4 regions of the Streptomyces sp. NPDC053431 genome follow, and region 1 is predicted to be linked to each of the others. Evidence: riboswitches for the same ligand, from Rfam matches in the RefSeq annotation. Region 1 holds a riboswitch; each other region holds the start of a gene.

What was found. A riboswitch is a leader RNA that binds a small molecule or an ion and turns the genes downstream of it on or off. The one in region 1 is predicted to bind cyclic di-AMP.
Region 2: it holds a riboswitch for cyclic di-AMP, as region 1 does, so the genes downstream of both, ACIGXE_RS06730 (transglycosylase SLT domain-containing protein) here and ACIGXE_RS27875 (transglycosylase family protein) in region 1, are expected to answer to the same signal.
Region 3: it holds a riboswitch for cyclic di-AMP, as region 1 does, so the genes downstream of both, ACIGXE_RS14110 (C40 family peptidase) here and ACIGXE_RS27875 (transglycosylase family protein) in region 1, are expected to answer to the same signal.
Region 4: it holds a riboswitch for cyclic di-AMP, as region 1 does, so the genes downstream of both, ACIGXE_RS31330 (peptidoglycan DD-metalloendopeptidase family protein) here and ACIGXE_RS27875 (transglycosylase family protein) in region 1, are expected to answer to the same signal.

Annotation. Positions count from the first base shown of each region.
Region 1 covers NZ_JBITXX010000014.1:44,926-50,268, reverse strand. Annotated here, with positions in the region: gene ACIGXE_RS27885 (cytochrome P450) at 1-430, shown strand, start outside; gene ACIGXE_RS27880 (transglycosylase family protein) at 545-1,561, shown strand; cyclic di-AMP (ydaO/yuaA leader) riboswitch at 1,819-1,992, shown strand; gene ACIGXE_RS27875 (transglycosylase family protein) at 1,996-2,685, shown strand; gene eno (phosphopyruvate hydratase) at 3,056-4,342, shown strand; gene ACIGXE_RS27865 (septum formation initiator family protein) at 4,433-4,903, shown strand; gene ACIGXE_RS27860 (DUF501 domain-containing protein) at 4,942-5,343, shown strand, end outside.
Region 2 covers NZ_JBITXX010000002.1:174,112-179,454, reverse strand. Annotated here, with positions in the region: gene ACIGXE_RS06735 (ABC transporter permease) at 1-2,883, shown strand, start outside; gene ACIGXE_RS06730 (transglycosylase SLT domain-containing protein) at 3,040-3,867, opposite strand; cyclic di-AMP (ydaO/yuaA leader) riboswitch at 3,872-4,028, opposite strand; gene ACIGXE_RS06725 (MMPL family transporter) at 4,381-5,343, opposite strand, start outside.
Region 3 covers NZ_JBITXX010000004.1:316,642-321,984, forward strand. Annotated here, with positions in the region: gene ACIGXE_RS14100 (ATP-dependent Clp protease proteolytic subunit) at 1-510, shown strand, start outside; gene ACIGXE_RS14105 (hypothetical protein) at 518-823, shown strand; cyclic di-AMP (ydaO/yuaA leader) riboswitch at 1,139-1,336, shown strand; gene ACIGXE_RS14110 (C40 family peptidase) at 1,340-1,816, shown strand; gene ACIGXE_RS14115 (ATP-binding protein) at 1,960-2,397, opposite strand; gene ACIGXE_RS14120 (VOC family protein) at 2,592-3,029, shown strand; gene ACIGXE_RS14125 (hypothetical protein) at 3,090-3,356, shown strand; gene ACIGXE_RS14130 (DUF817 domain-containing protein) at 3,353-4,168, opposite strand; gene ACIGXE_RS14135 (8-amino-7-oxononanoate synthase) at 4,256-5,343, opposite strand, start outside.
Region 4 covers NZ_JBITXX010000018.1:100,645-105,987, reverse strand. Annotated here, with positions in the region: gene ACIGXE_RS31345 (helix-turn-helix domain-containing protein) at 72-701, shown strand; gene ACIGXE_RS31340 (DUF6126 family protein) at 721-876, shown strand; gene ACIGXE_RS31335 (tyrosine-protein phosphatase) at 925-1,722, opposite strand; cyclic di-AMP (ydaO/yuaA leader) riboswitch at 2,062-2,248, shown strand; gene ACIGXE_RS31330 (peptidoglycan DD-metalloendopeptidase family protein) at 2,253-3,200, shown strand; gene ACIGXE_RS31325 (SGNH/GDSL hydrolase family protein) at 3,364-4,158, shown strand; gene ACIGXE_RS31320 (SIMPL domain-containing protein) at 4,448-5,290, shown strand; gene ACIGXE_RS31315 (TetR/AcrR family transcriptional regulator) at 5,275-5,343, opposite strand, start outside.

The DNA of each region.
Region 1 (5,343 bases):
GCGCGGGCTCCTGGAGACCGGCGTCGAGGAGCTGCTGCGGTACGACGGGCCCGTTGAGCTGGCCACCTGGCGGTTCGCCACCGAGGCGCTGACCGTCGGCGGGCAGCGGATCCCGGCCGGCGACCCGGTCCTCGTGGTGCTCGCCGCCGCCGACCGGGACCCGGCGCGGTTCGCGGAGCCGGACGTGCTGGATCTGGCGCGGCGTGACAACCAGCACCTGGGGTACGGGCACGGCATCCACTACTGCCTGGGTGCGCCGCTCGCCCGTCTGGAGGGGCAGACCGCGCTCGCGACGCTGCTGACTCGCCTTCCGGACCTGCGACTTGGGGCCGATCCCGCGGAACTGCGGTGGCGGGGTGGGCTCATCATGCGTGGCCTACGCACCCTTCCGGTGGAGTTCACGCCTTCCCACAAAGACCCGCGGAGCTGACGGGCCGTCAAGAATGTGATCTTCGCGTGATCTCCGCTGCATCGACTTGTGACTCACGTTCGAATGCCGCTACTTTCACCCGCAGTCTCAGCTGTCACGCGAAAGGCACTCCGCATGCGCTCCGGGAACGGACGTCACCGCAGACCCCGCCAGGCTCCCGCGCTCGTCGTCGCGGCGGGAGTCACCGGCTCGGCCATGGCGCTGCCACTGCTCGCCACCGGCTCCGCCTCCGCCGCCGACGCGACGACATGGGACCGGGTCGCCGAGTGCGAGTCGGGCGGCGCCTGGAGCGCCAACTTCGGCAACGGGCTCTACGGCGGCCTGCAGTTCTCCCAGGAGAGCTGGGAACGCCACGGCGGCCTCGCCTACGCGCCGAGCGCCGACCTCGCGAGCCGCGCCCAGCAGATCGCCGTCGCGGACCGGGCGCTCGCCGCGGGCGACACCCAGTGGGCCACCTGCGCCCCCATCGCCGGTCTGACGAACGACGGCAAGGCGCCCGGGGTCGACCCGGGCCCCGGTGTCACGCCGAAGCAGAAGACGGGTCCCGTCCCCGAGTCCAACCGCACCGACGGCCTGCCCGCCGGCTCCGACCGGGAGACCGTCGAGCCCTCCGTGACCCCCGCGGCGCCCTCGGCCCCGGCCGGCTCGGTCACCCCCGCGACGCCGACCGGCCCCGCGACCTCGACCCCCGGGACCCCCACCTCCCCCGTGACGCCCGGCATGCCCGTAACACCCGATACGTCCACGACGCCGGGTCTGCCGGGTACGCCCGGTACGCCGGACGCGACCGCGCCGGGCACCGGCAAGCACCGGGGTGACGCGGCGCCGGAAGAGCCGGGCAACCCGGACACCTCATCCGATTCCGGGCGACACGCCGCGCCGACTGACGGGGCGAAGGGTGACGCGACCGACACGGCCACGACCGAGAATTCGGGCACCACGGACAAGGCGGACGAATACACCGTCAAGCCGGGTGACAGTCTGTCGGGCATTGCGGAGGAGAACGGGCTGCCGGGCGGCTGGACCGCCCTCTACGGCGCCAACAAGAAGACCGTCGGTTCCGACCCCGACCTCATCATCCCTGGTCAGAGCCTTGAGTTGGACCTCGGCCTGACGGAATCTCCTAAGTAGTTCGGGGGTGAATGTCCGTTCTGCGTAAGTGAGACATGGGTCTCTCTTCCCGAACTGGCGTGTCACGTCCGCAAACTTTGCTCGGGTCGCCCCTCACCTGCACAAACAGCCCCTGACGGCGTGCAAGTAGGGGCGATTTTTCCGGGTTGATGGACTTTGAACTTCCCCGGGGTCTGTGTCTACGGTCGTGACCGCTCGCCACCGCGGGCCCCACCGACCGGTACGCCGAATCCTGCCGCCGGACGGAGGGAACAGTCGTCGCGCAAGCGCCGAAGGCAGGAGCGGGGGACCCAAGGTAGGTGCCGTCCCCGGCCGTTGAGACAGACGGCCGGCGACCGGCTAGGGGTGGAGCCGCGTGCAAGGTCACGCGGCCGGGCAACTCACTCGCCCGAACCCGACAGCTCACCTCGCAGGCGTCGGTGAGGAGAACTTCCATGCTGCTTTCCGGCAAGGGCAAGCACCGTCGTGCCGCCAAGGTCACCCGTGTCGTCGCGCTCGCCGGTGTCGCCGGCGTCGCCGTCGCGGCCCCGCTGATGACCGCCGGCACCGCCTCGGCCGCCACCGCCTCCGAGTGGGACGCCGTCGCCCAGTGCGAGTCGGGCGGCAACTGGTCCATCAACACCGGCAACGGCTTCTACGGCGGCCTGCAGTTCACCAACTCCACCTGGGCCGCGTACGGCGGCACCGCCTACGCCGCGCGCGCCGACCTGGCCTCCAAGTCGCAGCAGATCGCCGTCGCCGAGAAGGTCCTCGCGGGCCAGGGCAAGGGTGCCTGGCCGAGCTGTGGCGTGGGCCTGTCCAGCGCCGCCTACGACGGTGGCTCGGCCGAGACCGCCGCCCCGAAGCCCGCCGCCCCGCAGCGCACCACCGAGCAGCCGGCGACCCGCAGCGAGCAGCGCCAGGCGCCGAAGAAGAGCGAGTCCAAGAAGACCGTCACCACCCCGACCGGCAAGAAGGTCAAGAAGGGCGACGGCGAGTACAAGGTCGTCGCCGGCGACACCCTCAGCAAGATCGCCGCGGCGCACGGCGTCAAGGGCGGCTGGGAGAAGCTCTTCCAGCTGAACAAGGACGTCGTCGAGAACGCCGACCTGATCTACCCGGGCCAGCAGCTCCACCTCAAGTGAGCCTGCCGACCCTCCCGCGGTGAGTGACCACCCCGGTCCGGAGCGCCCTTCCCCCGTGCGCTCCGGACCGGGGTTTCTCCGCTCCGCGCGGCTCCACGGCGCGCGGCTCCAGGCGCCTCCACGGCGCCGCTCCACCCGCCTCCATGGCGCGGCTCCACCCGCCTTCACGGCGCCGCTCCAGGCGGTCCGACGTGGTTACCCTCCGGTAGATCCGGGGCGTTTCGTCCCCAGATACCTGCCCTCGGGTCCTTTTTCGTCCCAGGGGGCGGGCGCCCGGCTGGCCGGAGCCCCCGAGCCGGTTAGGCTCTTGTCGCAAGGCGAACGAGACCTTGCCGCATGCGTCACAACCAGCGTCACATCCCAGAAGGAGATGCTCGTGCCGTCCATCGACGTCGTCGTAGCCCGGGAAATCCTGGACTCCCGAGGCAACCCCACGGTCGAGGTCGAGGTCGGCCTCGACGACGGCAGCACCGGCCGTGCTGCCGTGCCGTCCGGTGCCTCCACCGGTGCGTTCGAGGCCCTCGAGCTCCGCGACGGTGACCCCAACCGTTACCAGGGCAAGGGCGTGGAGAAGGCCGTGCTCGCCGTCATCGAGCAGATCGGCCCGGAGCTGGTCGGCTACGACGCCACCGAGCAGCGTCTGATCGACCAGGCGATGTTCGACCTGGACGCCACCCCGGACAAGTCCTCGCTCGGCGCCAACGCCATCCTCGGCGTCTCCCTCGCCGTCGCGCACGCCGCCTCCGAGGCCTCGGACCTCCCGCTCTTCCGCTACCTGGGCGGCCCGAACGCGCACCTGCTGCCCGTTCCGATGATGAACATCCTGAACGGCGGCTCGCACGCCGACTCCAACGTGGACATCCAGGAGTTCATGATCGCCCCGATCGGCGCGGAGTCCTTCTCCGAGGCCCTCCGCTGGGGCACCGAGGTCTACCACACCCTCAAGAAGGTCCTGAAGGACAAGGGCCTCTCCACCGGCCTCGGCGACGAGGGCGGCTTCGCCCCGAACCTGGGCTCCAACCGCGAGGCCCTCGACCTCATCCTCGAGGCGATCAAGCAGGCCGGCTACGTGCCCGGCAAGGACATCGCGCTCGCGCTCGACGTCGCCGCCTCCGAGTTCTACAAGGACGGCTCGTACGAGTTCGAGGGCAAGTCCCGCTCGGCCGCCGAGATGACCGAGTACTACGAGGAGCTCGTCTCCGCGTACCCGCTGGTCTCCATCGAGGACCCGCTGTTCGAGGACGACTGGGCCGGCTGGAAGGTCATCACCGAGAAGCTCGGCGCCAAGGTGCAGCTGGTCGGCGACGACCTGTTCGTCACCAACCCGGAGCGCCTGGCCCGCGGCATCGAGGAGGGCACCGCCAACGCCCTCCTGGTCAAGGTCAACCAGATCGGCTCGCTGACCGAGACCCTGGACGCCGTCGAGCTCGCCCAGCGCAGCGGCTTCAAGTGCATGATGTCCCACCGCTCCGGCGAGACCGAGGACGTCACCATCGCCGACCTCGCCGTCGCCACCAACTGCGGCCAGATCAAGACCGGCGCCCCGGCCCGCTCCGAGCGCGTCGCCAAGTACAACCAGCTCCTGCGCATCGAGGAGATCCTCGACGACGCCGCGGTCTACGCCGGCCGCAGCGCCTTCCCGCGCTTCAAGGGCTGAGCCTCTCCGTAGCGGCAGCTTCCGTACGTCCCCGCACTCGGTCCCGTACCGTGTGCGGGGACGCACGTTTGACCAGGGGAGGCGCACGACATGGCCGTGAAGGACCGGGACCGGTTCTCGACCGCGACCCGGATCAGGCTGCTCGGCGAGCAGACCGCCGCCCGTGTCTACCGCTCCCAGACCCGCCGCCAGGCGCGCCGCTCCCGGCTCACCGGCCGCGCCGCCTTCCTGGCCCTCGTCGTCTGCTCGCTGGTGGTGGCGCTCGCCTACCCGATGCGGCAGTACGTCTCCCAGCAGGGCGAGATCGCCGACCAGGAGCGCAAGGCCGCCGAGGCCGCCCGCCGGGTCGAGGAGCTGCGGGACGAGAAGGCCCGCCTCCAGGACCCGGCCTATGTGCGCCGGCTGGCCCGCGAGCACCTGCACTACGTGATGCCCGGCGAGACCGGCTTCACCGTCAACGACCCCGACGCGGAGCACCGGCCCCGCACCGACCAGGGCGCGACGGACCGCCCCTGGTACGACAACCTGTGGGACGGCGTGGACCACGCCGACCGCCCGTAGAGTCGTCACCACGCCCCGAGACCCCGAGCAAGGCAGACATGGAAACGCCCCCTCCGCAGACCGAACGCACCGAGCCCACCGACGCGGACGTCGCCGCGTTCGAGGCCCAGCTCGGCCGGCCGCCCCGCGGCCTGCGCGCCATCGCGCACCGCTGCCCGTGCGGCAACCCGGACGTCGTCGAGACCGCGCCCCGGCTCCCCGACGGCACGCCGTTCCCCACCACGTACTACCTGACCTGCCCGCGCGCCGCCTCCGCCATCGGCACCCTGGAGGCCAACGGGGTCATGAAGGAGATGCAGGCCCGGCTCGCGACCGACCCGGAGCTGGCCGCCGCCTACCGGGCCGCGCACGAGGACTACATCGCACGCCGTGACGCCATCGAGGTGCTGGAGGGCTTCCCGAGCGCCGGCGGCATGCCGGACCGGGTGAAGTGCCTGCAC
Region 2 (5,343 bases), on a different contig from region 1:
GTGCTCCTGTTCGTCGCCGTCCGGCAGCCGGTCTCGCGTCGGCTGGCCTTCCGGCAGCTCGCCCGGCGGCGCACCGAGGCCGCGCTCGTCATCGGCGGATCCGTGCTCGGAACGGCCATCATCATCGGGGCCCTGGTCGTCGGCGACACCCTGAACTTCTCGGTGCGGCAGGAGGCTTACCGCACCCTGGGCCCGGTGGACGAGCGCGTCGTCGCCCCGCCCGGCCCGGCCGGACGTACCGTCACCGAACGGCTGGCCTCCCTGACGGGCGACCCCGACGTCGACGGCGTGCTGAGTGCTCAGGCCACCCAGGCGTCGGCCGTCTCGCGCCCCGGCGGCCGCACCGTCGCCGAACCACGCGTCCTGGCCTGGCAGATGGACTTCGACGACGCCGCCCGGTTCGGCGCACCGAACGGGAGCTCCGGTCTCGCCGGGCCGAACCCCGAGCCCGGCGAGGTCGTGATCAACGCGGCGCTGGCGCAGTCCCTGCGGGCGGGAGCCGGTGACCCCGTCACGCTCTACCTGTTCGGCACTCCGCAGACCTACCGCGTGGAACGCGTGGTGCCGGAGCAGGGCCTGGCCGGCGTGGGCCTGGGCGGCAGGCTGAACCGCGACGCGTTCCTGGCGCCGGGAACCCTGGACGCCGCGGCGCGCGCCGCCGGGACGGAGCCCCGGTCGGTCACGTTCGTGTCCAACCGTGGCGGCGTGGAGCGGGGCGAGACCCTGACCCCGCGCGTGACCGAGGACATCCGCGAGGCGCTGGGCCCGCTCGCCGGCCAGGCGGCGGTCGACACCCCGAAGCACACGGTGCTGCGGGACGCCCGGCAGGCCGGGGACTCGCTCGGCGCGCTGTTCCTGATGATCGGCAGCTTCAGCATCATCGCGGGCGCCCTGCTGCTGGTGAACATCTTCGTCATGCTCGGCGAGGAGCGGAAGACCCAGATGGGCATGGTGCGGGCCATCGGCATGAAGCGTTCACGCCTGGTCGGCTCCTTCACCCTCGAAGGGGCGGTGTACGCGCTGCTGTCGGCCCTGCCAGGGGTGGCCATCGGGGTCGCCGTGGGCTGGGGCGTCGCCGTGGTGGCCGCGGAGATCTTCAGCGGCTGGTCGGTCGGCGGCAGCAGCATCCGGATCGCGTTCGCCGTCACGCCGACCAGCATCCTCAACGGGGTGGCCATGGGCCTGCTCATCGCGTTCGCCGCGATCCTGGCCACCAGTGTGCGCATCAGCAGGTTCAACATCATCGCCGCCATCCGCGACCTGCCGTCGACGCCCGGCCGGCGCCCGCGCCGCAGGCTGCTCGTCGTGTGCAGCGTCCTGTCGATCCTGTTCGCGCTCGCGGCCGTGCCGGCGATCGCTCGCAGCCAGGCCGACGCCACCTACCTCATGCCGGCGCTCGCGCTCGCGTTCGCCACCCCTGCCCTGATGCGCGTGATGCCCCGGCACGCCGCCACCACGCTCGTGGCGGGCGCGGTGCTCGCGTGGACCCTTCTGGCACCGGTCCTGCGCCCCCGGATCTTCGACACGCCCTCCATGTCCGTGTACGTCATCCAGGGAGCCCTCGCCGCGTTCTCCGCGGTCGTGCTCGTCAGCGACAACCAGAAGGCCCTGCTCCGCCCCGTGCGGCGTCTGCTCGAGCGGCCCTCGGAGTCGGGGCTGGCGGCGCGCCTCGCGGTCGCCTACCCCCTGGCGAAACGTTTCCGTACGGGCGCCACGCTCGTGATGTACACGCTGATCGTGTTCGTCCTCGTCCTGCTGACGGAGATCTCCGGGATCCTGCGCGCCGGCGTCGACGGAGTCGTCACCGACGCCACGGCCGGGTACTCGCTGCGGCTCGACTACAACCCCCAGGTCGCGGGCGACCGGCTCGTCGCCGAGCTGCGCAACGGCCCGTCGGCCGCCCGGATCTCCGCCGTCACACCGCTGCTCAACGCCGCCGGCCGGGCCACCGACCCCGGGCACCGCAGCACCCAGCCGCTGGACGTCGCGGCCGTGGGGGTGCCGGACGGCGCGATCACCGGCATCACCTTCCGGGAGCGGCTGCCCGGGCTCGCGGACGACGCGGCGGTCTGGCACGCGCTCGCCACCGACCCTCGGTACGTCGTCCTGGACGGCTTCTTCGGCAGCACCGGCGGCCCGGCCGGCGACTACTACGACCCGGGCGACACCCTCACCGTCACCGACCCGCGGACCGGCCGCAGCGAGCAGAAGGTCATCGCCGGGGTGCTCGACAACGGCATGGTCTTCTACCCCGGTACCGGCGCCAGTTCGACGACCTACCCCGTCGTCATGGGAGAGCGGAGCATCCGCGAGCTCTACGGCGACCAGGCGCAGAACGCCTCCGCCCTCGTCAGCACCCGCCCCGGCACCTCCGCGGACGACCTGGCCGCCCAGGTGCAGGGCGAGCAGCTCCGGTCCAGCCTGGTGGCCACCCCGATCGCATCCGAGATCCGCCACCAGTTCGACTCCAGCACCGCCTTCTTCCGCCTCATGCAGGGCTTCCTCGCCCTGGGCCTCGGCGTGGGCATCACCGGCCTCGGCGTCGTCATGGTCCGGGCCGTACGCGAACGCCGCCGCACCATCGGCATCCTGCGGGCCCTCGGCTTCCGGGCGCGCACCGTGCAGCGGTCCTTCCTCTGGGAGAGCGCCTTCGTCGCCTCGGAGGGGATCGTGCTCGGTTCCCTCCTCGGCGTCCTCACGACCTGGCTCATGTACCGCAACAGCGCCGCCTTCGAAGGCCTCGAGGGCGGGTTCCCGCTGGAGTGGACCAGCATCTGCGCCCTGGCCGCGGCCACCTTCGCCGCATCCCTCCTGGCCACCGTGGGCCCGGCCCGCCGGGCCGCCGCCATCCGCCCGGCCCGCGCGGTCCGCGTCGCGGACTGAACCGACGGCTCCCGGCCCCCGCGGATCGCCACCCCGCCGCCGTCAGCCCCACCGGGTCCGAGGCCCTCGACCGGGACCCGCACGTACGACGGTGCTCCCGTACCCCGGTCGGCCGGGGTACGGGAGCACCGTGTGCTGTCAGCGGGTGCGCCGGGGTCAGTAGGCGCCGAAGACGTTGTCGATGGAGCCGTAGCGGTCGGCCGCGTAGTTGCAGGCCGCCGTGATGTTGGCGACCGGGTCGTACGGGTCGTTGGCCGTGCCCGGGACGTGGTAGGCCTGGAAGGTCGGGTCGATCACCTGGAGCAGGCCCTTGGAGGGGGTGCCGGCCAAAGCGTTGGAGTCCCAGTTGTTGATGGCCAGCGGGTTGCCCGACGACTCGCGCATGATGTTGCGGTAGATGCCGTCGTAGCTGCCGGGGATGCCCTGCTTGGCCATGATGTCCAGGGCCTCGCGGATCCAGCCGTCGAGGTTGTCGGGGTACGAGGTCGCCTTCGCCGGGGCCGCGGCCTGGACCACGGTGCCCGCGCTCGCGCCCGTCTTGGTGCTCGCCGCCGTCCCGGTACGGGCGGTCGGGGGCTTCGCCCCCGAGAGCGCCGCGCCCCGGGCGTCGACGGTCAGCCGCAGGCCGGGGCGGATGAGACCCGGGTCGGCGCCGACGGCGCGCCGGTTGTCCTGGTAGACCTTCTTCCAGCCGCCCTTCACCGAATACTTGCGGGCGATCTTCGAAAGGGAGTCGCCGGCGACCACGGAATAACGGACCGTGGCGGGCGCCTTCGCCAGCTGCGTGGCTTGCGCCACCTGCGCCACGCGAACCGTCGCCTTTTCGACTGCGACGGTGTGCGCCGCCTGCGGCGTGACCGCGCCCGCGGTCGTCGCGCCGGCCAGGGGCAGGGCCAGCGCGGCGCTGCCGGTGAGACCGGCGGCGGCGATGCCGCGGGTGAGCGGAGACTTCTTGGTGCGACGGTGCTTGCCGTTTCCACGCATGGCGGGGTCCTCTCCTCCGCCTGCGAGGTGAGCTGTCGGGTTCGGGCAGGAGATGCCCGGCCGCGCTGGAGGCACGGCTTCACCCCGAGCCGTCCCCGGAGTCCGGGACCGGCGGCAAACCTGGGTCCCCCGCTCCTGCCGGAAGTGGTCGTGTGTGCGGTTCCCGGTCGGCGGCAGGATTCGGCGTTTCCGTCCGGTTGCCGGGTGACCGTAAGCGAATTCATCCGGCGAGAACAAGACGGAAATTAATCAAAGCAAATGGATCATTCGAGGAAATATAAAGGATCATTCCTCTCATTCATCCGCGCCGCGCCAACGCCTCTTCACCGGCTCGCATCTGACGTCGCGCCAGCATTCCCCGGCCCGGAATAGCCGTGACCCATCTCACTCAGCCCCACCCTCATGCCCTTACGGCACAGAAATAGCTCCAATGCCGGAATTCCTTCAGCATTCCGGCATTGGAGCTTAATAGAGTGACATCTACCTCTTTGTCCGAATGTGCACGCGCGGTGCTCAGTGGGCCGGCTCGCGGCCCCGCTCCTCGTCCTGCTCCAGGGCCGCCTCCCCCTCGGTGTCGAGGTGCGGGAGGATGCGGTCGAGCCAGTGGGGGGTCCACCAGGCGTGCCGGCCCAGCAGGGTCATCACGGCGGGCACGAGCAGGAGCCGGACGACGGTCGCGTCGATGAGCACGCTCACCGCGAGTCCCAGGCCGAGCATCTTGATGACGATGTTGTCGGACACGATGAAGGCCGCGAAGACGCTCACCATGATCAGCGCGGCACAGGTGATGACCCTCGCGGTGATCTCCAGGGCGTGGGCCACACTCGCCTCGGCGTCGCCGGTGCGCAGCCACGCCTCGCGGACCCGGGACAGCAGGAAGATCTCGTAGTCCATGCTGAGGCCGAAGACGATGGCGAACATCATCATCGGCACGTAGCTCTCGATGGGCACCTTGCCGGAGACGCCGAGGGCGGGGCCGCCCCAGCCCCACTGGAAGACGGCCACGACGACGCCGTAGGAGGCGGCGATGGACAGCACGTTGAGGACGGCGGCCTTGAGGGCCACGAGGAGCCCTCGGAAGACGATCAGGATGACCAGGAAGGCGAGCGCCACGACGACCGCGATGATCAGCGGCAGCCGGCTGGAGACGATGTCCAGGAAGTCGACCTGGGCGGCCGTGGTCCCGGTGACGTAGGTCTTCGCGTCCGTGCCGGACACCGCCTGCGGCAGCACGTCGTCGACGAGGTGGTTGGTGAGCTGGGTGGTCTTCTCGTCCTGCGGGGAGGCGACCGAGTAGGCGGTGCCGATCAGCACGTCACCGTCGGGAGTGGGCTGCAAGGGGGTGATGGAGGCCGCGTCGGGCACGTTCGTGAGCGACTGCTGGAGCTTGCTCGCGAGCGCCGATCGATCGCCGGCCGGGACCGCGGTCTGGTCCACCACGACGGTCAGGGGCCCGTTGGCCCCGGGCCCGAAGGC
Region 3 (5,343 bases), on a different contig from region 1:
GACGAGACCTCGGCCAACGACGTCATCGCCCAGTTCCTGCACCTCGACCACGCCGCCCCGGAGCAGGTGATCAGCCTCTACATCAACTCCCCCGGCGGCTCGATCAGCGCGATGACCTCGATCTACGACACGATCGGCACGGTCTCGTGCGAGGTGGAGACCATCTGCCTCGGTCAGGCCGTCGGGCCCGCGGCGGTGCTGCTCGCGGCCGGCTCCCCGGGCCGGCGGCTCGCGCTGCCCGGGGCCAGGATCGTCCTCCAGCAGCCCACGCTGGACGAGCCGTTGCGGGGTCAGCCCAGCGATCTCGACATCCACGCGCGGGAATTGCTGCGACAGCGCGCGCTGGTCGCCGGACTGCTCGCCGCGCACACCGGGCGGGACCGCGGCCGGGTCGACGCCGACATCGACCGGACCACCGTGCTCGACGCCACGGAGGCGCGCGCGTACGGCCTGGTCGACCACGTCGTGCAGAGCCGCCGCGGGTCCGCCGGCACCGCCGACGAGGGGTGAGCCGGCCATGGTCCCGGAGCTGCCGCCGCTCCCCGCGCTGACGCGCGCCGAGAGCGAGTTCGTGGACGCGTACCTCGAAGTCGTCGACCTGCTGGGAAGAATCAATCCATCCAGGTCCTCGCATACCTATGGGGCCCTGCGAGCCGCCCAGGCCCTGATAGGACGCGCGACGGCGCTCCGGGACGCCCTGACGCTCATGCATATGCGGGGCGAGAGCGAGGTCCACGTGGCCACATTGACGCGCGCGCTAAGGGTGTTGGACGGCGAGCGGCGCTCAGGGCGCGTCACCCTCCCCGGAGAGCAGGCGAGTTGACAACACCGCGTGTCGTGTCGAGGTCCACACGGGGCATGCGCGACGCAGAATCGCTCCCCCGTTCGGCGTAGTCGACGAATCGACATGGAGCTCAGGTAAGTTGCGCAACAGGTGTACACATCTAGCGGAATCGGGCATTCCATCGCTGGTGACGGGGTCGTCGGCCAAACCTCCGAAGATCGCGAAACCCGACTGTCCACTCGAATGGATCAGTCGTGAGGAGCCTCACATATGGCCGTTTCAGCTCGGATTTCGCCCTAGGTGTGGGTCAAGATCCCTGTCGACGACAAGCCCCCGCCACCCGAGGCGGGGCGGTCCGGGCGGACGCCGAGTCCTGCCGCCGTCCCGGACGTCTGGTCGACAGGAGTGGATCGGCAGGAGTGGAGGACCCGAGCAACACGGGACGTGCCCGCAAGGGTGACGGCCCTCGGGGTGAAGCCGCAGCCGCGGCCGGGCATCTTCGCCTGCCCGAACCCGACAGGTCATCCTTCACAGGCGGCTGACGAAGGGTTGCGCATGACTGCGCAGATTCATGTCCCGTCCCTGCTGTCCCGGGCCGGAGCCGTCTCGGCTCTCACCCTCGCCGCCGTGGGCGGCACGCTGCTCGCCCCAGGAGCGGCGCCGGAGGCCCAGGCCGCGACCTCGTACGCCGACACGGCCCTGAGCGTCGCCGCCTCGAAGAAGGGATCGCCTTACAAGTACGGCGCTACGGGCCCCACCAGGTTCGACTGCTCGGGCCTCACGCTCTACTCGTACAAGAAGGCGGGCAAGACGCTGCCCCGCACCGCGCAGCAGCAGTACAACAAGACCCGGCACATCGCGGCGTCCAGCCGCCAGAAGGGGGACCTCGTCTTCTTCCATTCCGGTGGAAGGGTGTACCACGTCGGAATCTACGCGGGTAACAACAAGATCTGGCACTCCCCGAAGACCGGTTCGTGGGTGAAGCTCGACAAGATCTGGTCGGCCAAGGTGCTCTACGGCCGCGTCCGCTGACCGCGGATCCCGCCGCGCCCGCCGCCCGGCGCCCACCGGGCCCGTTCCGCGGCCCCCGCCCCCACGACTCCCGTCCCCGGGGTCGGCGCGCGCGGGGGCGGGCGGTCCCGGGGGCGGCCCGCCCTGTCGGGGCGTCAGCGTCCCTATCGAGGCGTCAGCGTCGCCGCCGTCCAGGGGAGGCTGATCCGGACCGTCTTGCCGCCCTCGGCCGTCGGCGTCACCGCGAGGCGGCCGCCGGCCTCGGCGGTCAGCGAGCGGATGATGACCATGCCGCGCCCGTTGTCCTGCTGGACGGCCGCCGGGAGGCGCCGGGGCCACCGCGGGTGGCTGTCGGTCACGCCGATGTGCAGCCGCTCGTCGCGTTCCAGGCGCACGTCGACGGTGAAGGTGGGCGACCGGCCGAAGGTGTGCTGCACCGCGTTGGTCGCCAGCTCGGAGACGATCAGCCGGACCGTGTCCGCCGTGTCGCTCGCGCTCCCGAGCCCCCAGGAGGTGAGCACCTCGGCGACGTACCTCCGGGCGGCGGAGACCGAGGCCGGATCGCTCGGCAGCGTGACGGTTGCTTCCTGGTGGTCTGCCATGGCGACGCCGTCCCTTTCCCACCGGGCCCCGCCCGGATTGCGCTTCGCGTCAGAGTGCCACCGATCGGGCCGGCCTGGACGTCGATCGGCGAAGATATGCGGATATCTGTCGCCCGAAGCGGTGAACCGTGCGCGCGGCGGCCGGATGCGGACTCGGCGTGCCTGTAAGGCCCTTGAGCGGGCACACGAGCCGTATGACCCTCTCCGACAACACCGTCTCCCGGCACCCCGTCTCCAAGAGCACCGTCCTCGTCCTGGACAGCAGCGATCCCGAGCCCCTCGCCCGCTTCTACGCCGCCCTGCTGGGCGGCACCGCCGAACCGGCCGAGGGCGACCCCGACCTGCTCCTGATCTGCTCCCCCGGGGGCGTCGTCCTCGGCATCCACCGCGACCCCGGCCAGGCTCCGCCCAGCTGGCCACGGCCGGAGGACTCCCAGCAGGCCCACTTATGGATCCTGGTCGCCCCCGACGCCCTCGACGAGGCCGAACGCGAGGCCATCAGCCTGGGCGCGCGGCCGGTGGCGGCCGAGGTCGACGGCACCCGCCTCGACCGGCGCACCGCCGTGCGGCGCTGCACGGACCCGGCCGGCCACCCCTTCGTGCTCGCCGCGGCGCCCGGTGTTTCCGCGTGAGGCCACCGGGCAGCCGCATCCACGTCCCACCCATCGTCCGTACGCACACGGAGGACGAGCATGAGCCACCACGAGCGCCGGCGCACCCTTCCCGCGGACGCGCCGCCCCGCACCACACCGTCCGAGGCCGTCGGCGAGAGCGGTGACGCCGAGGCCCGCCAGGAGGCCGAGGAGGCGGTACGCGGCCGCCGCGGCGACACCGCGCCCGACGCGCACGGCATGGGCGCCAAGCGCCAGTCCCCCGGCCTGGGCCGCGAGGAACAGCGCCGCCCCCACGGGCGCAGGGGCGAGGCCGGGGACGGCGACGTCGAGGAAGGCGACTCCTAGTTAGACGCCAGGGCCCGGGTCCCGGCCGCGGGGCGGGGGCGGGTGGCCGCCGCCAGGACGAACGTGATGCTGATCAGCAGCGACCAGGCGCCGAACTTCTCCACGCCGACGGGCTGCCACCCGTGGAGCTGGTACGGGTAGCGCCAGGCGCCCACGTACGTGGCGAGGTTCTCCGCCAGCCACAGGAAGAAGCCGATCAGCACGAAGGACAGGGCCAGCGGCATCCGCAGGCGGGCACCGCGCACCGTGAACCGCACGGAGGTGCCCGCCGTGACGGCCAGCAGCAGCGCGGCGAGCGGCCAGCGGGCGTCCGGCAGCCAGTGGTGGGTGAAGAAGTTCACGTAGATCGCCGCGGCCACCACCGCCGTCGCCCGGGGCCGGTAGCGCACCAGCTCGAGGTCGAAGAGGTGCCACGCCCGGCAGACGTAGCTCCCGACGGCCGCGTAGAGGAACCCTCCGTACAGCGGGACGCCGGCGAACTTGAGCACGGCCGGTTCGGGGTAGCTCCACGAGCCGAGCGCCACCTTCACCAGCTCGAACGCCAGGCCGATGACATGGCAGACGGCGATGACGGCGACGTCCCGCCCCGACTCCCAGCCGCGCAGCCAGAAGAGCAGGGTGAGCAGCACGCCGTAGACGACGAGCAGGTCGTAGCGGGCCACCGGGAGCCCGGGCAGCAGCGTGGACGCCGCCACCCCCGACAGCAGCGCGATCGCGAAGGCGCAGGCCCGGGTCTGCCCCCAGGCGAAGGCGAGCAGGCGGCGGAAGGACGAGGTCAGCAGGTCGGTGAAGGGCGCGTTCAGGCTCAGCATGATGCGCTGTAGGACGAGCCTGACGACCGGCCCGGTTGCGGGCGGCGGGCACCGAGCCGCTGCCCGCGCCCGGCCGCCGGCGGGGGCTCAGGCCCTCGCGCCCTCCGGTGCCGTGCGGACGATGGTCGTGACCGCGCGCTCGATCTCCGCCTCCGTGAGGTCGGCGCGGGCCGTCAGGCGAAGCCGCGAGATGCCGTCCGGGACGGACGGGGGGCGGAAGCAGCCGACGGCCACACCGAGTTCCCGGCAGTCGGCGGCCCAGCGGAGGGCCTCGTTCGGGCCCGGGGCGCGGACCGAGACCACGGCGGCGTCGGGGCGCACGGCGGTCAGCCCGGCCTCGGTGAGGAGGCGGTGGAGCGTGGTCGCGACCGTGCGCGCCCGGTCCGCGAGGGCCGGTTCGGCCACGATCAGCCGCAGGCTCGCGAGAGCGGCGCCCGTGGCGGCGGGGGCGAGTCCGGTGTCGAAGATGAAGGTGCGGGCCGCGTTCACCAGGTGCTCGATCACCCGGGCCGGGCCGAGCACCGCACCGCCCTGGCTGCCCAGCGACTTGGAGAGGGTGAGGGTCGCGACGACGTCCGGGTCGCCCGCCAGCCCCGCCTCGTGGAGGGCGCCGCGTCCGCCGGCACCGAGCACCCCGAGACCGTGCGCGTCGTCGACGACCAGGCCCGCGCCGTGCGCCCGGCAGGCCTCCGCGAGCGCCGTGAGGGGCGCCTTGTCGCCGTCGACCGAGAAGACGGAGTCGCTGACCGCGATCGCCCGGCGGTCCGGGTGCGCGCCGAGCGTCTTGGCGACGGCCTCGGGGTCGGCGTGCGGGACCACCGCCGTCTCGGCCCGGGACAGCCGGCAGCCGTCGACGATCGAGGCGTGGTTGCCCGCGTCCGAGACGATCAGGCCGTCCCGGGCGGAGAGCGCGGTGAGCGCCGCGAGGTTCGCGGTGTAGCCGGAGGAGAAGACGAGCGCCGCCTCGAAGCCGCAGAACTCGGCGAGTTCGCGCTCCAGGCGGGCGTGAAGCCGGGTCGAGCCGGTGACGAGCCGCGAGCCGGTGGATCCCGCGCCCCAGCGTCGGGCCGCCTCGGCCGCAGCCTCGGTGATCTCCGGGCGGCGGGTGAGGCCGAGGTAGTCGTTGCTCGCGAGGTCGAGCAGTTCCGACTCGGCCGGCCGGGGCCGCAGTGTCC
Region 4 (5,343 bases), on a different contig from region 1:
ATCCGCCCCCATGGTTTTGCCTCTGAGGCAAGAAACTTGCCTCAGAGGCATGACCCTGGCGGAATGGACGCATGGACCACGTCCCCGGGGACCCCGCCCCGGAACCCGCCGCCCCGGACGTCCTGCCGGACGTCGCCCCGCAGCTGCGGGCCCTGCGCCGCCGCAGGGGGCTCACCCTGGAGGCCGCCGCGCAGCGGGCCGGTCTCTCCCCGGCCCACCTCTCCCGGCTGGAGACCGGGAACCGGCAGCCCTCGCTGCCGATGCTGCTCGCCCTCGCCCGTATCTACGGTACGACGGTGTCCGAGCTGCTCGGCGAGCTGCCGCCCGAGCGTGACCCCGTGGTGCGGGCCGGCCGCTCCGAGCCGGTCGAGGCCGACGGCTGGATCTACCGCCAGGCCGGCGGCGCCGGGCGCGCGATGCAGTGCCTCCGCGTCCACGTGCCGTACGCGACCCGCGCGGACATCGTGCGGGTCCACCCCGGCGAGGAGTGGATCCACGTCATCGAGGGCCGGGTGCGGCTCGCGCTCGGCGAGGCCGTGCACGTCCTCGATCCCGGCGACAGCGCGCACTTCGACTCGCTCACCCCGCACCGGATCGGCGCCGCCACCCGCGCCGGGGCCGAGCTGCTCTTCGTCCACACCCTGATGCAGAGCCCCGTCGCCGAGCTGTGCCTCGGTGACGGGACCCCGCACCGGCGCTGACCATCCGAAAGGAACTGCTATGTCCGAGAAGTCCGTACCGGTGACCGGCGAGGAGCGCGGTGCCGGCAAGTTCCCCAAGGGCTTGGCGCTCCGCCTCTTCGCCTACCTGGTCGCGGGGCACCTCTTCGCCGGCTTCCTCTACCTGCTCTTCATGCTCGGCGGGCAGAACCAGTAGCCGGAACCGCCGGGACCGCCGGGACCGGGCTCCCGGGGTCCGCCGTGCCTAGATGTCCGTGAGCAGCCGCTCACGGAGCCGCTCCCGGCTCTCCGGGGAGAGCCCGAGGCCCTGGACGAGGTAGGCGTCCACCGAGCCCCAGGTCGCGTCGATCGTCTCGAAGGCGGCCCGCAGATACTCCACCCGCGCGTCGAAGAGCGGGCTCAGCAGCTCCATCACCTCGGGCGCCATGCCGTCCGGGGCGGTGGAGCTGCGCTGCACCTTGTAGCGGCGGTGCGGGGCGTTCGACTTCAGGTAGTCGGCCTCGATGGCCTCCCGCTCGACGCCGACGGCCAGCAGGGAGACCGCGATGGACAGGCCGGCCCGGTCCTTGCCGGCGGCGCAGTGCATGAGGGCGGGGACGCTGTCCTCGGCCATCGCGTGCAGGACGCGGCTGTGCTCCGCGGTGCGCTCGACCATCATCTTCCGGTAGGAACCGGACATTCGGGCCGCGGCCTTGCCGTCGCCCAGCAGATCGCGCAGCAGCGGCAGGCCGCCCTGGCGCACCATCTCCCAGAACTCCTTGCCGTCGGCCGGGTCGCTCAACGGTATGTTCACGTTCCGCACGCCCGGTAGCGGCACGTCGTCCCCCTCGAAGCGCCGGTCGGCGTCGTTGCGGAAGTCGAAGACGGTGTGCAGGCCCAGGGTGCCCAGGAAGGCGGCGTCCTCGGCGGTGGCGTGGGCCAGATGGCCGCTGCGGAACAGGCGTCCGGGGCGCACGGACCGGCCGTCCACGGTCGGCAGCCCGCCAAGGTCGCGGAAGTTGCGTACGCCGGTGAGCTCGGGCTCGGTCGTCGCTTGCGTCACGGTTGCTCCTGGTCTCGAGATCGGTTCCCGGGGCAATCATCCAGGTGAGGGGCCCCCCACGCACCCCCTCGGGAGGGAATGGGACATCTGTCCGAATTGAGGGTTTCGAGGTAACGCGCCCTGATTCCTTGGCAGATGGGAAGCGGGGCGTGAGCAGCGTCATACACGTGACGGACCGTGCCTGATCGTCTTTTTCAAATTCCCTTCTGGAAAGGCGGATCGAGGGACCGTCATCCACGGAGGGTGACCGGAATTCCCGCCGGATTTCCCGGAATGTGCGAGGGCGGGAAAACAGTGGCTTGTTCCCGTCGACCCCCCTCGTCTAGCGTCGCGCTCACTCCGGACGGACCGCCGAATCCTGCCGCCGCCCGGTTTCCGCACCCACCCGTACACGGCAGGAGCGGGGGACCCAGGTACTTTGCCGATCCCTCGAAGAAGGACGGCTCGGGGTGAAGCCACGCGTCGCGTGGCCGGACATCTCCAGTCCGAACCCGACAGCTCACCTCGCAGGCGACGGAGAGGAATTCGCCATGCCCGCGAAGGGTAAGCACCGCCGTCCCAAGGCCAACCCGATCACCCGCGGGTTCGTCGCCGCCGGCGCCGGAGGCGCCGTCGTCGCCCTCCCGCTCATCGGCGCGACCGGCGCGCACGCCGCCGAGCAGGCCGCCCCGTCCGCCGCCGCGCAGCAGGCCGTCGCCGTCGTGGCGCCCGCCGCCACCCCTGCCAAGGCCCCGTCCGCCCCGAAGACGTACACCGTCGTCCGCGGCGACTACCTGTCCAAGATCGCCACCGAGCACCACCTGGCCGGCGGCTGGCAGAAGCTCTACCGCGACAACCGCCAGGTCATCGGCGGCAACCCGTCGCTGATCCTGCCGGGCATGAAGCTCACCCTCGGCGGCAAGCACGCCGCCAAGGCCGGTCACGAGCACAAGGCCGCCGCCCCGAAGCGCGCGCACCAGAGCTCCGGCGACCAGCAGCGTGCCTCGCGTAGCAGCGAGCGCTCCCCGGACGCGGGCGCCACCGCCGCGACCACCGCCGCCCCGGCCGCCACCTCGTCCGGTGCGACCTCGTCCTCCGGCTGGGTCGCCCCGGTCAGCGGCGGCATCTCCACCCCGTACCGCGCCGCGGGCGCCATGTGGTCCTCCGGCTACCACACCGGCGTCGACTTCATCGCCTCCACCGGCACCACCGTCCACGCGGTCGGCCCCGGCACCGTCTACTCCGCCGGCGACGGCGGCGCCTACGGCAACCAGGTCGTCATCCAGCACGCCGACGGCACCTTCTCGCAGTACGCGCACCTGTCCTCGATATCCGTCTCCGCCGGCCAGACCGTCACCGGCGGCCAGGAGATCGGCCTCTCCGGCGCGACCGGCAACGTCACCGGCCCGCACCTGCACTTCGAGATGCGCACCGGGCCGGAGTACGGCTCCGACATCGACCCGCTGGCCGCCCTGCGTTCGCACGGCGTGAGCATCTGACGTCACGTCAGCGCCCGTCAGGCGCCCGGAGGTCCGGCATCCCTGTGCCGGGCCTCCGGCGTATTCCGGCTTGGGAGAATCTTTATCGGTGGCATATGTCACCCGGCGTCAACCCCTCCTTACGGTCGCGTAGGTCACACCGGGAGAGGAAAGATGTGCTCCCGTGGCAGACGATTCGAGATCAACAGACAAGAACGCATTCGGGTCGTACGCGGCGATCGGTGACAGCTTCACCGAGGGCGTCGGAGATCCCGGGCCCGACGGGGCGTACGTCGGCTGGGCGGACCGGTTCGCGGTCCTGCTCGCCGACCAGCTGCCGGAGCTCGACGGCTTCCGGTACGCCAATCTCGCCGTACGGGGGCGCCTACTGGACCAGATCGTCGCGGAACAGGTCCCGCGCGCGAAGGAACTCGCCCCGGATCTGGTGACGTTCTGCGCCGGCGGCAACGACATCATCCGCCCCGGCACCGACCCCGACGACGTGGCCGAGCGCTTCGAGCGCGCCGTGGCCGACCTCACCTCCGCCGTCGGCACCGTCATGGTGACCACCGGCTTCGACACCCGCGACGTGATCCTGCTCAAGCACCTGCGCGGCAAGATCGCCACCTACAACGGGCACGTCCGGGCCATCGCCGACCGGTACGGCTGCCCGGTGCTCGACCTGTGGTCGCTGAGGTCCGTCCAGGACCGGCGCGCCTGGGACGAGGACCGGCTCCACCTCTCGCCCGAGGGCCACACCCGGGTCGCGCTGCGCGCCGCCCAGGTCCTCGGCCTGCCCGTACCGGCCGACCCGGAGCAGCCGTGGCCGCCGCAGCCGCCGCGCGGCACCCTGGAGGTCCGCAAGGACGACATCCACTGGGCCAAGGAGTACCTGGTCCCGTGGATCGGGCGCCGGCTGCGCGGCGAGAGCTCCGGCGACCACGTCGAGGCCAAGCGCCCCGACCTCATGCCGCTCTAGCCGGCACCTCGACGGACCACCACGGCCCCGGGCGCACGCGCTCCCGGGGCCGTGGAGCGGTACACCCGAGGCCGCACCGGGCCCGTTGGGCACGGCCCGTCCCGGAGGCGCTCCGGAACCCTCCGACGGGTACGGCGATGCCCGCCGCGCCCCGAGCCGATCTTCCGACGGCCTGGTACGGAGAGGTGAAGGACCCGGGCCGCCCAGGAGTGGCGAGCGGATGCGGCGGGCGGCGGCTGGTGGGATGTGCCCGCCGGAGCAACAGCGCCCACCGTCGAAGGGAACGCCCATGACGCCTCGTCACCACCCCGAGGACCCGTCCGCATCGGAGGCCGGAGGACGGCCGGCCTGCCGCGCCGAGGGCCGGTCCCGACAGCCGCGCGCCGGCGGGCTGCGCGCCCTCGCCGTCGGAGCGGCGCTCGGCGGGCTGCTCCTCGGAGCCGCCGCGCCCGCCCTCGCCGACGGGCCCGGCCCGGCGGTGCGCCCCGCCGCCGTACAGCAGGAGGCGCCGACCACGGTGACGGTGACCGGGAACGGCACCTCGTCCGCCGCGCCCGATCTCGCCGTGCTCTCGGTCGGCGTCGAGGCGACCCGCAAGAACGCCAAGGAGGCGATGGGAGCCCAGAAGACCGCGGCACAGGCGCTCCTGGACGCGCTGCACGCGCAGGGCATCGAGGACCGGGACATCCGCACCGAGAGCCTGTCCCTCTCGCCCGTCTACACGCAGAACAAGGAGGGCGAGAGCAAGGTGACCGGCTACCAGGCCGGGCAGAGCTTCTCGGCGAAGGTCCGCGACATCGACCGGGCGGGGCAGGTCATCGGGGCGGTCAGCGACGCCACGGGCGACGCGGGCCGGATCAACGGCGTCACCTTCGACGTGTCCGACCCGACCTCGCTGCGCGCCAAGGCCCGGGAGGCCGCCCACCGCAACGCGCAGGACAAGGCCACCCAGTACGCCGAGCTCAGCGGGCGCAGGCTGGGACGCCTGATCTCCCTCACCGAGGGCGAGAGCGTGCGTCCCGCTCCCGGCACGGCCCCGGGAGCACCGGCCGACGGGGGCGGAGACCTGCCCCTCGCCCCGGGCGAGATCGAGGAGCACGTGACCGTCGTGGCGGTCTACGAGCTGCTCTGAGGGCGGCCGTGCGGGCGGCCGTGCGGGCGGCGGTGAGCGCCGCTCCGGTCGCC